2 regions of the Priestia sp. JSM ZJ58 genome follow, and region 1 is predicted to be linked to the other one. Evidence: a T-box and tRNA genes for the amino acid it is inferred to sense, from the RefSeq annotation. Region 1 holds a T-box; the other holds one or more tRNA genes.
The links. A T-box is a leader RNA that pairs with one kind of tRNA and senses whether it is charged. The one in region 1 lies ahead of leuS (leucine--tRNA ligase), so its partner is inferred to be a tRNA-Leu.
Positions count from the first base shown of each region.

Region 2: it has a tRNA-Leu gene. The T-box ahead of leuS (leucine--tRNA ligase) is inferred to sense a tRNA for this amino acid. The anticodon was not compared.

Region 1 covers NZ_JBISEM010000001.1:47,174-53,346, reverse strand. The annotation lists gene ACH6EI_RS00275 (rhodanese-like domain-containing protein) at 92-403, opposite strand; gene leuS (leucine--tRNA ligase) at 643-3,057, opposite strand; T-box leader at 3,122-3,340, opposite strand; gene ACH6EI_RS00265 (GntP family permease) at 3,752-5,074, opposite strand; gene ACH6EI_RS00260 (MDR family MFS transporter) at 5,232-6,173, opposite strand, start outside.
Region 2 covers NZ_JBISEM010000001.1:2,510,515-2,516,687, forward strand. The annotation lists gene ACH6EI_RS13285 (GerAB/ArcD/ProY family transporter) at 1-803, shown strand, start outside; gene ACH6EI_RS13290 (Na+/H+ antiporter NhaC family protein) at 1,000-2,400, opposite strand; tRNA gene ACH6EI_RS13295 (tRNA-Gly) at 2,616-2,687, opposite strand; tRNA gene ACH6EI_RS13300 (tRNA-Leu) at 2,708-2,789, opposite strand; tRNA gene ACH6EI_RS13305 (tRNA-Trp) at 2,816-2,889, opposite strand; gene ACH6EI_RS13310 (phospholipase D-like domain-containing protein) at 3,129-4,523, opposite strand; gene ACH6EI_RS13315 (hypothetical protein) at 4,891-5,160, opposite strand; gene ACH6EI_RS13320 (hypothetical protein) at 5,457-5,642, shown strand; gene ACH6EI_RS13325 (GerAB/ArcD/ProY family transporter) at 5,665-6,173, shown strand, end outside.

The sequences.
Region 1 (6,173 bases):
TTAGTCATCATTTGTTTTGCTACTATCATTTTAGTTGAATGGTAGAAGTTTCATTCCAAAAGAAAAAAGCGCCTGTCAAAGGCGCTTTTTCTTATTTATTAACCGTTTTTCCTTCCCACTCTAACATACCGCCAACCATATTTGTTACTTTATAACCTTGTTCTTGAAGGTAGTAACATACGTTTTCACTGCGGCGTCCAGAACGGCAAATGAAAATATATTCTTTTTCTTTATCGAAATAATCCACATTGGTTGGAATATCATTCATACGAATGTGTTTAGCAGTTGGAATCATTCCTTCTGCTACTTCCTCATCTTCGCGAACATCAACTAAATGAAGCTCTTCTCCATTTTCAACGCGTTTTTGAAGCTCTTCAGGCGTAATCACTTTTACTTCTTCCATCTTCGTCATTCCTCTCTATTCTTTCATTCAGCTTGCTATCGCTATTGTAGCAAATTCAAATACCTTTATGCCACTAAATAAGAAAAGCTTAAGCAGCAGCCTACCTAAGCTTTTCCAATCGTAGTTAAAGGTTTAACTAAGGGCCTGATGTCAACCCCGAAAGGGGGACATCAGGCCCTTAGGTCTAGAACAGCCCCCCTGACTGCTCTTTAGTCAGGAGGGCTGTTCTACATCAATACTTAATTAGCTACGATGTTTACTAATTTACCAGGCACAGCAATCACTTTGCGTACTGTCTTACCTTCAATGAACTCTTGAACATCTTCATTAGCCATTGCAATATCTTGAAGCTCTTCACGAGATGCCTCAGCAGGTACGTTTAATTTTGCACGTACTTTACCGTTAATTTGAACGACAATTTCCACTTCATCATCTACAAGTTTCGCTTCATCAAACGCAGGCCAAGCTTCATATGAAATCGTATCTTCGTGGCCTAGTTTGCTCCATAATTCCTCAGTTGTATGAGGACAAATTGGTGCTAATAGCTTCACAAATCCTTCTACGTATTGCTTTGGCAGCACATCAACTTTGTATGCGTCGTTGATGAATACCATAAGTTGAGAGATACCTGTATTAAAACGAAGACCTTCGTAATCTTCCGTTACTTTTTTCACCGTTTGGTGATATACGCGTTCAAGTGTAGTATCATTGCTTTCTTGAACCTTGCTGCTTAATTCACCATTATCCTCGATAAGTAAACGCCATACACGATCTAAGAAACGGCGTGCACCATCAAGCCCTTTTGTTGACCAAGCAATGGATGCATCTAACGGTCCCATAAACATTTCGTAAAGGCGAAGCGTATCTGCACCGTGGCTTTCTACGATTTCGTCTGGGTTTACAACGTTACCTTTTGACTTACTCATTTTTTCATTGTTTTCTCCAAGAATCATACCTTGGTTAAACAGTTTTTGGAACGGCTCTTTTGTTGGAACTACGCCGATATCATATAAAAATTTATGCCAGAAACGAGCATACAATAGATGAAGAACAGCGTGTTCAGCTCCACCGATATAAATATCAACCGGCAACCATTCTTTTAATTTGTCTGCATCTGCTAATGCTTCGCTGTTCGTTGGATCAATGTAGCGTAAGTAGTACCAGCAGCTGCCTGCCCATTGAGGCATTGTATTTGTTTCGCGGCGCCCTTTTTTGCCCGTTTCCGGATCTACAACGTTCACCCAGTCATCAATGTTTGCTAATGGAGATTCACCTGTACCTGACGGCTTGATTTCAGTTGTTTTTGGTAAAACAAGCGGAAGCTGATCTTCAGGAACTGCAGTTGTTGTGCCATCTTCCCAGTGAATAACAGGAATCGGTTCACCCCAGTAGCGCTGACGGCTGAATAACCAGTCACGCAGACGGTATGTTACTTGTTTTTCACCTTTTTCATTTGCTTGAAGCCACTGAATCATATTTGAAATTGCTTCTTCTTTATCTAGACCATTTAAGAAGTCTGAATTAACGTGCTCGCCGTCGCCTGTATAAGCTTCTTTTGAAACGTCTCCACCCGCTACTACTTCTTTAATCGGCAGTTCAAATTTAACAGCAAACTCATAATCACGCTCATCATGAGCAGGAACAGCCATAATTGCACCTGTACCATAGCTCATTAGAACATAGTCAGCAATCCAAATTGGCATTCTCTCACCGTTTACAGGGTTAATTGCATAAGCACCTGTGAATACGCCCGTTTTGTCTTTAGCTAAGTCTGTACGCTCTAAATCGCTTTTGCTTTTAATTTGATCTAAATACGCTTCTACCGCTTCTTTTTGTTCGGCTGTCGTAATTTTATCCACAAACGGATGTTCAGGTGCTAAAACGGCATACGTTGCCCCAAACAGCGTATCAGGACGCGTTGTGAACACAGTAAATGTTTCGTCATATCCATCAATTGTGAAGTGAACGTGAGCTCCTTCAGAGCGGCCAATCCAGTTTCGCTGCATTTCTTTAATACTTTCTGGCCAATCAAGATCATCTAAATCTTCTAGTAAACGATCTGCATAAGCTGTGATTTTAAGCATCCACTGCTTCATTGGACGACGCTCAACCGGATGCCCACCGCGCTCACTTTTGCCATCTATAACTTCTTCGTTTGCAAGTACTGTTCCCAACGCAGGACACCAGTTAACAGCTACTTCATCCACATAAGCTAAGCCTTTTTTATATAACTGTAAGAAAATCCACTGCGTCCATTTGTAGTAGTTAGGATCAGTTGTATTAATTTCACGCTCCCAATCGTAAGAGAAACCTAACGATTTGATTTGACGACGGAAATTATTAATGTTAAGTTCAGTGAACTCAGCCGGATCGTTTCCTGTATCTAATGCATACTGCTCAGCAGGTAGTCCGAATGCATCCCATCCCATTGGATGAAGTACATTGTATCCTTGCATACGCTTCATACGAGATAAAATGTCCGTTGCTGTATAACCTTCTGGATGCCCAACGTGTAAACCCGCCCCAGATGGATAAGGGAACATATCTAATGCGTAAAACTTACGCTTTCCTTCATCTTCTGTTGTTCTAAATGTTTTATTTTCTTCCCAAACTTTTTGCCATTTTTGTTCGATCTTTTCATGATTAAAAGCCATACATAATCCTCCTTGTACGCTCCAGCTGTATTTAATTAAACTAAAAAACCCCTCATCCCTCAAACAAAGGGACGAGAGGTTGAATAAACTTCCCGCGGTACCACCCAAATTAGCACAATTATGTACTCACTCATTTTCCTTAACGCGGATAGACGGTAAATGTTACTTTACTTCACATTTACAACTCCAAGGTGAGTTCATGAACGCCCGTTTGCTGACTCGCACCACCCGTCAGCTCTCTTAGCTCGCTTCGTTCACTACTATTCCTTATCATAGTTTTTACATCATACTACCTTGTATTGTAAATAATATGTTCGCAAACTGCAAGTTGTTCAACGGATTTTGTAAAAGTTTCTACACTGCCTCACTGCTTTGTTGCTAAATCCCCTCTTTCATTCTTATATATGAACAACTTCTCCCAAAAACATACATACAACGCCAAACAAAGAGATTTAGACATAACTAAGTTAATCCTATCTAAAGCTGAATAAATAGGATATCTGGACTCCTTGCTACAAAACTGTTCATTTCCGTGCAAGGCTTCATCTTGCGCTCCAATCAACAGCTTAAAGCAACTAAACACATAAAAGCCGAGTTCACCATAATAATGAAAAGATCCGAACGATTTATCGTTCGGATCTTCCTTCAGCTAAAATACTTTTGTCCCCGCCTCTACTTTCTTTAACAGCTATTATTAAATACCAAATCCAAAAGAAAACAGGATAATCGCAAGTACGAGACCAACAAGCGGAACAATTACCGTCATCGCTGCAACTGATCCATACGCATCTTTATGAGTTTCTCCACAAATAGAATTAATTGTGGTGACGACATAACCATTATGAGGCAAGGAATCTAATACGCCAGAAGATATAGCTACTACACGGTGGAGAGCTTCTGGATTTACACCAGCATCTAGATAGTGAGGGGCTAAAATTGGCAAAGCAATCGCCTGACCTCCTGAAGCCGAACCTGTCATCCCCGCGATAACACTCACCGCAATAGCTCCCCCTATCAACGGACTGCCTGGAATATGCGTCATGGCATCTACAGCCACTCCAAACGCGGGAACAGCCTTAGCAACCCCTCCAAAACCTACGACAGCAGCTGTATTCCCAATTGCAATTAACGCTCCAAGCGTCCCTTCTGATGCTGCATTCCAAAATCCTTTAAAGTGTTTTCGGTTCACAATGTATGTGACAATGATACCGCTTAAAAGTGCGACAATCAACGCAGATTGCTGAAGCGGCTTATGAAGTGCAAAAGAAATAATGAGCACGACCACAAGCGGAAGCAAACTTAATAACGGATTAGGAAGAGACTGATTTTCCGTTACTGCTGGATCTTTCTCGCGTGATATAAAACGCTCTCCATTTTTAACTGCTTTTGAAATCAAGCGCTTTAACCACCAGTAGCCGAATACAGCCATCACTACCGCTACAACTAAACTAACTTCCCATCCTGCATACGGACTAGTCTTTAAATATTCAATTGGAATCCAGTTTTGGATTTCAGGCGATCCAGCCGAGGTCATCGTAAACGTAACGGAACCGAATGCTAAAGCAGCAGGGATAAACCGCCTCGGCAAATCAGCTTGTTTGAATAAGCTTAAAGCCATTGGATAGACAGAGAATGCTACTACAAACAGACTGACTCCTCCATATGTTAAGACCGCACAGGCAAGTACAATCGCCAACACTGCTCTTTTCATTCCTAGTTTACTGACAATCCAGCGAGAAACACTATCAGCGGCCCCGCTGTCTTCCATCACTTTTCCAAAAACGGCGCCCAATAGAAACATTAAATACCAAGAAGCAATAAATCCTGTGAAACCAGACATATAATTCCCAACAAAATTTGCTTCTCCTTCTTTCACCAGCTGTGGAAATAAAGGCATTCCGCTTGTTAACGCAACAACTAAAGCACTAAGCGGACCTGCTATAAATAAATTCATGCCTCTCATCGTTAATACAATGAGCAGCAATAATCCTCCAATTAATCCAATCATACTAAGCATATTCTAGCCCCCCAAGAAGTCATATAATTAGAAAACGCTTACATTTTTACAGGTATATACTCCTTTCTTTGCTTGTCACGACCCTTACTATATTATTAAAGGAATACTGAAGACATTCCTACGTTTATTGAACAGTCAAAAATAAAACCACCTCTATTTATTTAGAGATGGTTAGTGAACGCTGACGTTTTTCTTTTAATTTATAATCGTATATCCATGTTGTACACATGCTAAATAACAATAGTGCAATTAATAAATAGCACAGGGTAGACATATTAAACGCATCGAAAATAACGCCTCCAAAGAGAGGGCCAATCATTTTACCTGCAGTAGCCATACTGTTGACTACGCCTTGATAAAATCCTTCTTTTCCTGATGGAGCTAACTGACTTGCGACAGCTGGAATTGCTGGCCAAACAAACATTTCTCCAACTGTTAACACAATCATTGCTGTTAAGAACTGCGAAAATGTTGTGGCATTCACCACGATGATGAAAGAAGCCACAAAAATAACCGTTCCAATTAGAACCTGTACTTTTAATGTCTTTGCTACTTTTTGAATGATAGGCACAATCAAAGGCTGACCGACTACAATTAAAATGCCGTTAATCGTCCAAAGCAAACTGTAGCTAGAAAGAGGTATATTCAACTCACGCGTATGCGTAGCAATCGTTGTTTGCCACTGAACATACGCGACCCAGCATAATACGTATCCTGTACATAAAATAAGAAGGGCCGTCAGTTTCGTTTTGTGCTGAATACTACCGGCTTCATTAAGGACATTCGTTTGCCCAACTGTAACCGAAATATGACGGTATGAAAAAATAGCAATAAGAAGAAAAATAACGTATAAAATTGTATTAGCTAAGAAAATATACGTAAATGAATAGGATGCTACAACGCCCCCTACCGCTGCGCCAATAGCCACTCCTGCATTTTGAGCAACGTACATCGCATTAAATGCTTTTCTTCCGCCTTGTGGCCAGACTGAGCCTGCCATTGCATACATAGATGGAAACACAATACCAGATCCAAACCCTACAATAACCAAGAGAACAACGTATGTAGGCCAACCATGGAAAAACACCAGTCCCACTAA
Region 2 (6,173 bases), 2.5 Mb from region 1:
ATTTCGGAGAAATGCTTCTTACTTTTGCTTATCCCGATACGCCTTTATTTATTGCTAATGCTTTATTAATGCTGGTCATTATCTATATAACACGAAAAGGAATTGAAGCGATAGCGAGGTCAGGAGAGCTTCTGTTTATTTTTATGTATTTTCTGGCTGTTGCAGGCTTCATTTTAATTATTAGCTCAGGATTAATTGATTTTAAGAACTTACAGCCGGTATTAAAAGAAGGAGTGCTCCCTGTTGCAAAAATTGCTTTAACCGAAACGCTGTATTTTCCTTTCACAGAGGCTATTGTATTTACCATGCTTCTTCCTTATTTGAGCAATCCCAAAAAAGCGAGTGTCACCATGCTATGCGCAACGGGATTAAGCGGAATTAATCTAATTATTACGATGATCATTAACATTAGCGTGCTTGGAGTTGATCTGACGACAAGATCACAGTTCCCTCTTCTTAGTACTGTCCAAACGATCCAAGTAGCTGATTTTTTAGAGCGTCTAGATGTATTTTTTATGTTCGCTATGGTGATTGGGATTTATTTCAAAGTTAGCATCTTGTTTTATGCTTCTATAATAGGTACAGCTACTTTATTTAAAATTAAATCTCCTTCACGTCTAGCGTATCCTTTAGGCATCATTGTGTTATTTTTGTCGATTACAATCGCTAGTAATTTTCAAGAACACCTTTATGAAGGACTACACGTAGCGAGATTTCTTTTGCATATGCCGCTATTTTCTATCGTACCCCTACTGCTTCTGATTATCGCCTTTTTGAAGAATAGGAAGAAGCAGCACAGATAGTGTATCTCTACTAAATAAAAAAATGGCGTTAAAATTATTGAGGTGATGTGCGTGTATATATGGTTTTATGATCATTTTGTTAATACCATCTTATTTCCGCTTACTTGTATCATCCTAGTGTGCCTGTCATTAGGACTGTATGCATACTTTAAATTAAAAAAATGAAAAATTGATACTAGACGGCTATTTTTCTCATTCAAAATAAGAAAGATACAACAAGATAGAAAGCAACTGTTATTCCCGCTGCAATTAAAGCTGGCTTTAATTTATATTTGGCATATTCAATAACAGATAAATCTAATATTTTGGCGATGGTATTCGTATCATCGCTTAAAGGTGAAGAAAACGCTCCAAAGGAACCGCTCGCAAACACCGCACCGATAATTAACGGCAAAGAAAGATCTGCAGAACTTGCAAGCGATACGCCAAGCGGCATTAAAATCCCCCACGTTCCCCAAGCAGATCCGATAAAGTAAGAAATAGCGGCTCCAAAGATAAACATGAACGGAGTGACAAACATTTGAGGAATCCACTTAGAATGTGCCGTCACGAAATTTGAAAAACCTAAGTCTTCTGTCACAGCGGATAATCCCCATACTACCGATAACAACAAAATAACGGACATCAAGTCATTGCCTCCTGTGATAAAACCATTAAGCAAATTCTGTAATGTAAAGCGCTGAAACAAGAAAAAAATGAGGGTAATTAACGTAGTCATAATTAAAGCTACTACCATCGCTTCTAACACGTCTGCTTTAATAAATGCTTCAAAAAAGGTGTGACTCTTACGATGTCCACTCCACCATGTTAAAAGTAAGGTAAGTGAAATCACAACAAGTAAAGGTACTAACAAATTCCAAGGCTTAGAAGGCAAATCCTTCGATACGCAAGGATGACAATCATGCCAATCTTTTTCGTCTTCTTCCTCGAGCTTCATAGGAGCCGTAGACGTTGAATGATGAAAAAAGCTGAAATAAATCCCTACTAAAATAATCACAATCGAAAAGAAATTATAAGGAATGCTTTGAATAAACAAAGAATAAGCGTCTTGTTTTATGCCTTGATGATCAATTGCCATTTGAATGATTGAGACCATATATCCCACAAATGCCGTTGCCACGGGAATTAAGACGATAACAGGAGTAGCAGTTGTTTCAATAACAAACCCTAGCTCTGCTGTCGTCATTTTCACTTTTTTCAGCAGCGCTCTCATAATGGGCGCGATCGTCACAAAACGAAAGGTGGGAGCACTGAATGTTCCAATGGTTGAAACATAGGTTAAAATAAGAGCTTTTTTTCTTGTATCAATTCTTTCTGCAGCTGTTTCCACAAAACCTTTAACTCCTCCAGCCATCTTAATCATTCCGATAAGCCCTGAAAACGCGTATAAAAAGACAACGATTTCTATATTACTTTTATTTCTAAGAGCTTGTACAACGTAGTGAAGTAACTTTTCAACACCTCCGACAATCGAATGATCAATCAAATAAGCGCCTACTAATAAGCCTAAAAACAACCCTGGCAGCACTTGTTTGGTGAAAATAGCTATTGGAATAACAATTAAAAACGGTATAATTGAAAACCAACTAGATTCCATAGGACTCTCCCCTATCTTAAAAACCATATTAGACGTCTTCACGTATCGTTCATTAGCTTTTAATGTAACCCCAATAATATGTGTATATTCATGAAAGCAATACGTATAAGCAGCACTGATTGAATAAACTATTTCTAATTAAAAACAGCATAGTAAAAATCTTTATTTCTACAACAAAAAAAGCAGTTTGCACATGCAAACTGCTTTTGAAAAGAAGCGGAAGACGAGGTTCGAACTCGCGACCCCCACCTTGGCAAGGTGGTGTTCTACCACTGAACTACTTCCGCGCAATATATAAAAGTAAAGATGCGGGTGAAGGGACTTGAACCCCCACGTCATAAGACACTAGATCCTAAGTCTAGCGCGTCTGCCAATTCCGCCACACCCGCGTGTGAATTGAAAAATAACTCCAAAATGGCAGGGGCAGTAGGAATCGAACCCACACTGACGGTTTTGGAGACCGTAGTTCTACCTTTAAACTATGCCCCTAGAAATGATTTCTTCAAAAGAACCTCGTTTATTGACGACGCTATATTATAATAAAACATATATGGAATTTCGTCAATAGGTCTTTTTATGAATCATGACTAGTACTGGCGACTTCAAAAAAACTGTGAGGCATATCACAGCTTTTCACACTTCCCACCACCAGTTGCAGCACCTTTTATCCTCTACCATTTATTTTTATAAGCTTTCTGCAAAAGCACTTTTTCAGGAAAAGTGCAGAACTATACAAAATGTCTCCAAAATCGCGTGAAGACTGAAAGAATATGGAGGAGTGCAGATTTTACAGGAGGCACGTTTTTTTGAGAATCCGTATTAAAACCCACAGGTTCCCCCTCATTTCCCACAAGCGTACTGTGAGAAATTTTAGTTTCAATAGCCCCTGTTAGCTCGGCTGCAAATTCTTCACTATCTATCATAACCATAGATTCAGTATTTAAAAATACAGAACGTGAATCTAAGTTAAAAGAACCAACTGCGCTCAAACGCTGGTCGTAAACAACGGATTTCCCGTGAATGGAATAAGGCTGTTGATATTCATAAAGCTTTGAAGCCGCTTTTATGACGCGGTTTTTCACTCCTAAGTATGCAGAAAAAGCCATAGCATTCGGAGTGGACGTAATAGAATTCGTTAAAATAATTCTTTGCACTTTAGATTTTACTGACTTATCTATATACTGTTCCATCTCTTTTGTTGGTACAATATAAGGACTTTGAACGACAATGGATTTTTCAGCTTGCTCAGAAAGCTTAATAAACGTTTTCCATATAAAAGGGCTTTTATTCATTCTTTGAATAGGATTTGCAATAAAAGAAACCTTTCTTGTAGGCATCGTTGATTCTCTCCATACAATATAAGGATGGACAAAGGGTTCGTTTGCTTTTTTGGCCTCTTCGTATTGATCTATTAACAATTTCTTTCCTGAAAGGCCACGAAATTGTTTAGTTTTCTTGAGCTTTGGAAAAGCTTTGCGCGTATACGGGTGGTTCCATAATTTCTCTACATACTTCTCCATTGAGAGAATGACACTATTACTTTCTTGCTTTGTATTATAAATCAGCACATCACGGTCATAGACAAAATTTTTATCCGGTTGACTGGCCAAGTATTTATCTCCGATATTTCGTCCTCCACTAATACCTAATTGGCCATCGACTACTATTATTTTATCGTGAAGACGGTTATGCCATGTCCAAGGTTTAAGAATAGTAAAGGGCTCATAGTACTTTAATTCAATATTATTGTGGAAAGCTAGAGCATAAAGAACATTTTTTCTCTTGCCTTTTAGCCCATGAGAGATCCCGTCTAACAGCACTCGAATACGTATACCTCGGTCCGCAGCTTCGAATAAAGCACCCATAAGTAAATCCGACGAACGACCTTTGCCGATGGAAAAGTACGCAATATCGATTGTATGCCTCGCTTCTTGAATCATCTGCATCCGAACAAGCCCTGAAAAATAACCGTTTTCCAAAAGCATAACACGGTCTGTGGATTCTTTCTTTCCGTAAAAATTCTCAGTATTCATTACTTTTAAGTCTTTTCCCTTGTGCAAAGGGACATAAAACAGTACCACTGCAGTTACGAATACATATATGAAGTACAATACGACAATCATTATTAGTATATTTATTAGCATGTTTCCTGTCACAATCCCTTTCCATTCTTATCGTTCTGTTTTTATTAGGATTCTTACTTTTTTAACTTCTATACCTTTTAAAATAAGAATGGAACGATGGATTATTTGTTACACTACTGTTGATTTCCGTGCAAGCCTTCGCTTCCGCTCCTGCAGGGTCTCACCTATTCTGTTTTCCCTATAGGAGCCTTCGCCTTGCCCTCCAAACAACTGCTAAAAGCCATTATATACACGAAACCTACATTCACTCTGCCAATAAAAAAAAGCAGAAGTTCATTATCTTCTGCTTTTGCAATTTATACTCTATTGTGAACCTGCTGTAAGTCTAAGTAAAACAGCTACTCTTTTATTGATTAAGGTCGTTTTCCATATCTTTTATGTCTTGCTGAAACTCAGTTAAACGCTGACGCTGTGTTTCAGAAGCATTTTCAAGCGCATTTTCGATTTGCTGAGAGGCTTCGTTCACTTCACCTATCGCTTGCTTCGCTTCATGTCCATACGATGCATCATTTTTAGCTTCATTTGCCTGTTCATATGCATCTACTGCTTCTTTATGCCCCTGCTGTGCTGCTTGAAATGATTGTTGTTTATCTTTGTTATATGGGAATTTTTTCATCATAGTGCTCCTTTCCATTTGTTCACTCTATAGTGTGGCATTTTTCCACTTATTCATACGACGTTTCGATAGGTTGAAGCTGCGTAAATATTCCGCATAACAAATTCCTTTATTATTTAAGAGCGTCCAATGATATCTTTTATCCCTTGAAATACTTTCTATATTTTACATAAATGTATAATCACTTTCTTTAGCGGACATCATACGAATAGCCTATTTGAACGTCAAAATATATTGGGGTTGACTGCATGCACTTGTTTCTTTCCTTTTTGATCATTTGTGCAGGGATTATATGGATGGAAATAAAAAGATTACCTCAACACTCTCATAAAAAAGAACGGAAAATTTTTATTGTATTCATGACAATCAGTATCATGATCGCTCTTGCAAAAATCTTTCGGCTGCCTCTACCGAACCCTTCTGATTGGGTAGAAGCAATGTTTCAGCCTTTAAGTCACTTATTATTCCGTTGGATCACTTAATTCGTGTATATGGCAAAAGGATGTGCTCATTTTGCTTAATGAAATCAATATTTCGGCTGCGCAATTTCGCAAGCTAGTAACTTTATATAGCATCGGAAGCACAATTATTGTTGTGCCTGCTGCTATTACGGCTGATGCTCATCAAGACGCCTGGATTGCAGCACTTTTCGGTGTAGCATCAGGAATTGGCTTAGTTTTGCTTTTTACCTCACTAGGAAAAATGTTTCCAACGCTTACGCTGATGGAAATGAACGAAAAAATTTTAGGTAAACTGTTTGGAAAGATTGTTTCTGCTGTTTTTGTATTATCCAATTTGTTTATCAGCAGTCAAGTTCTTTACTATGTAGGGAATTTTCTCACTACACAAATTCTTCCCTACACGCCGCTTACAGCCATCCACATTGCGTTTATGAGTGTGGTTATCGTAGGAGTACGCCTAGGAATAGAAGTTATTGCACGAAGTGCCGAGATTTTATTCCCTTGGTTTGTCGGATTGTTCGGACTTCTGATTTTGTCTATGATTCCGCAAAT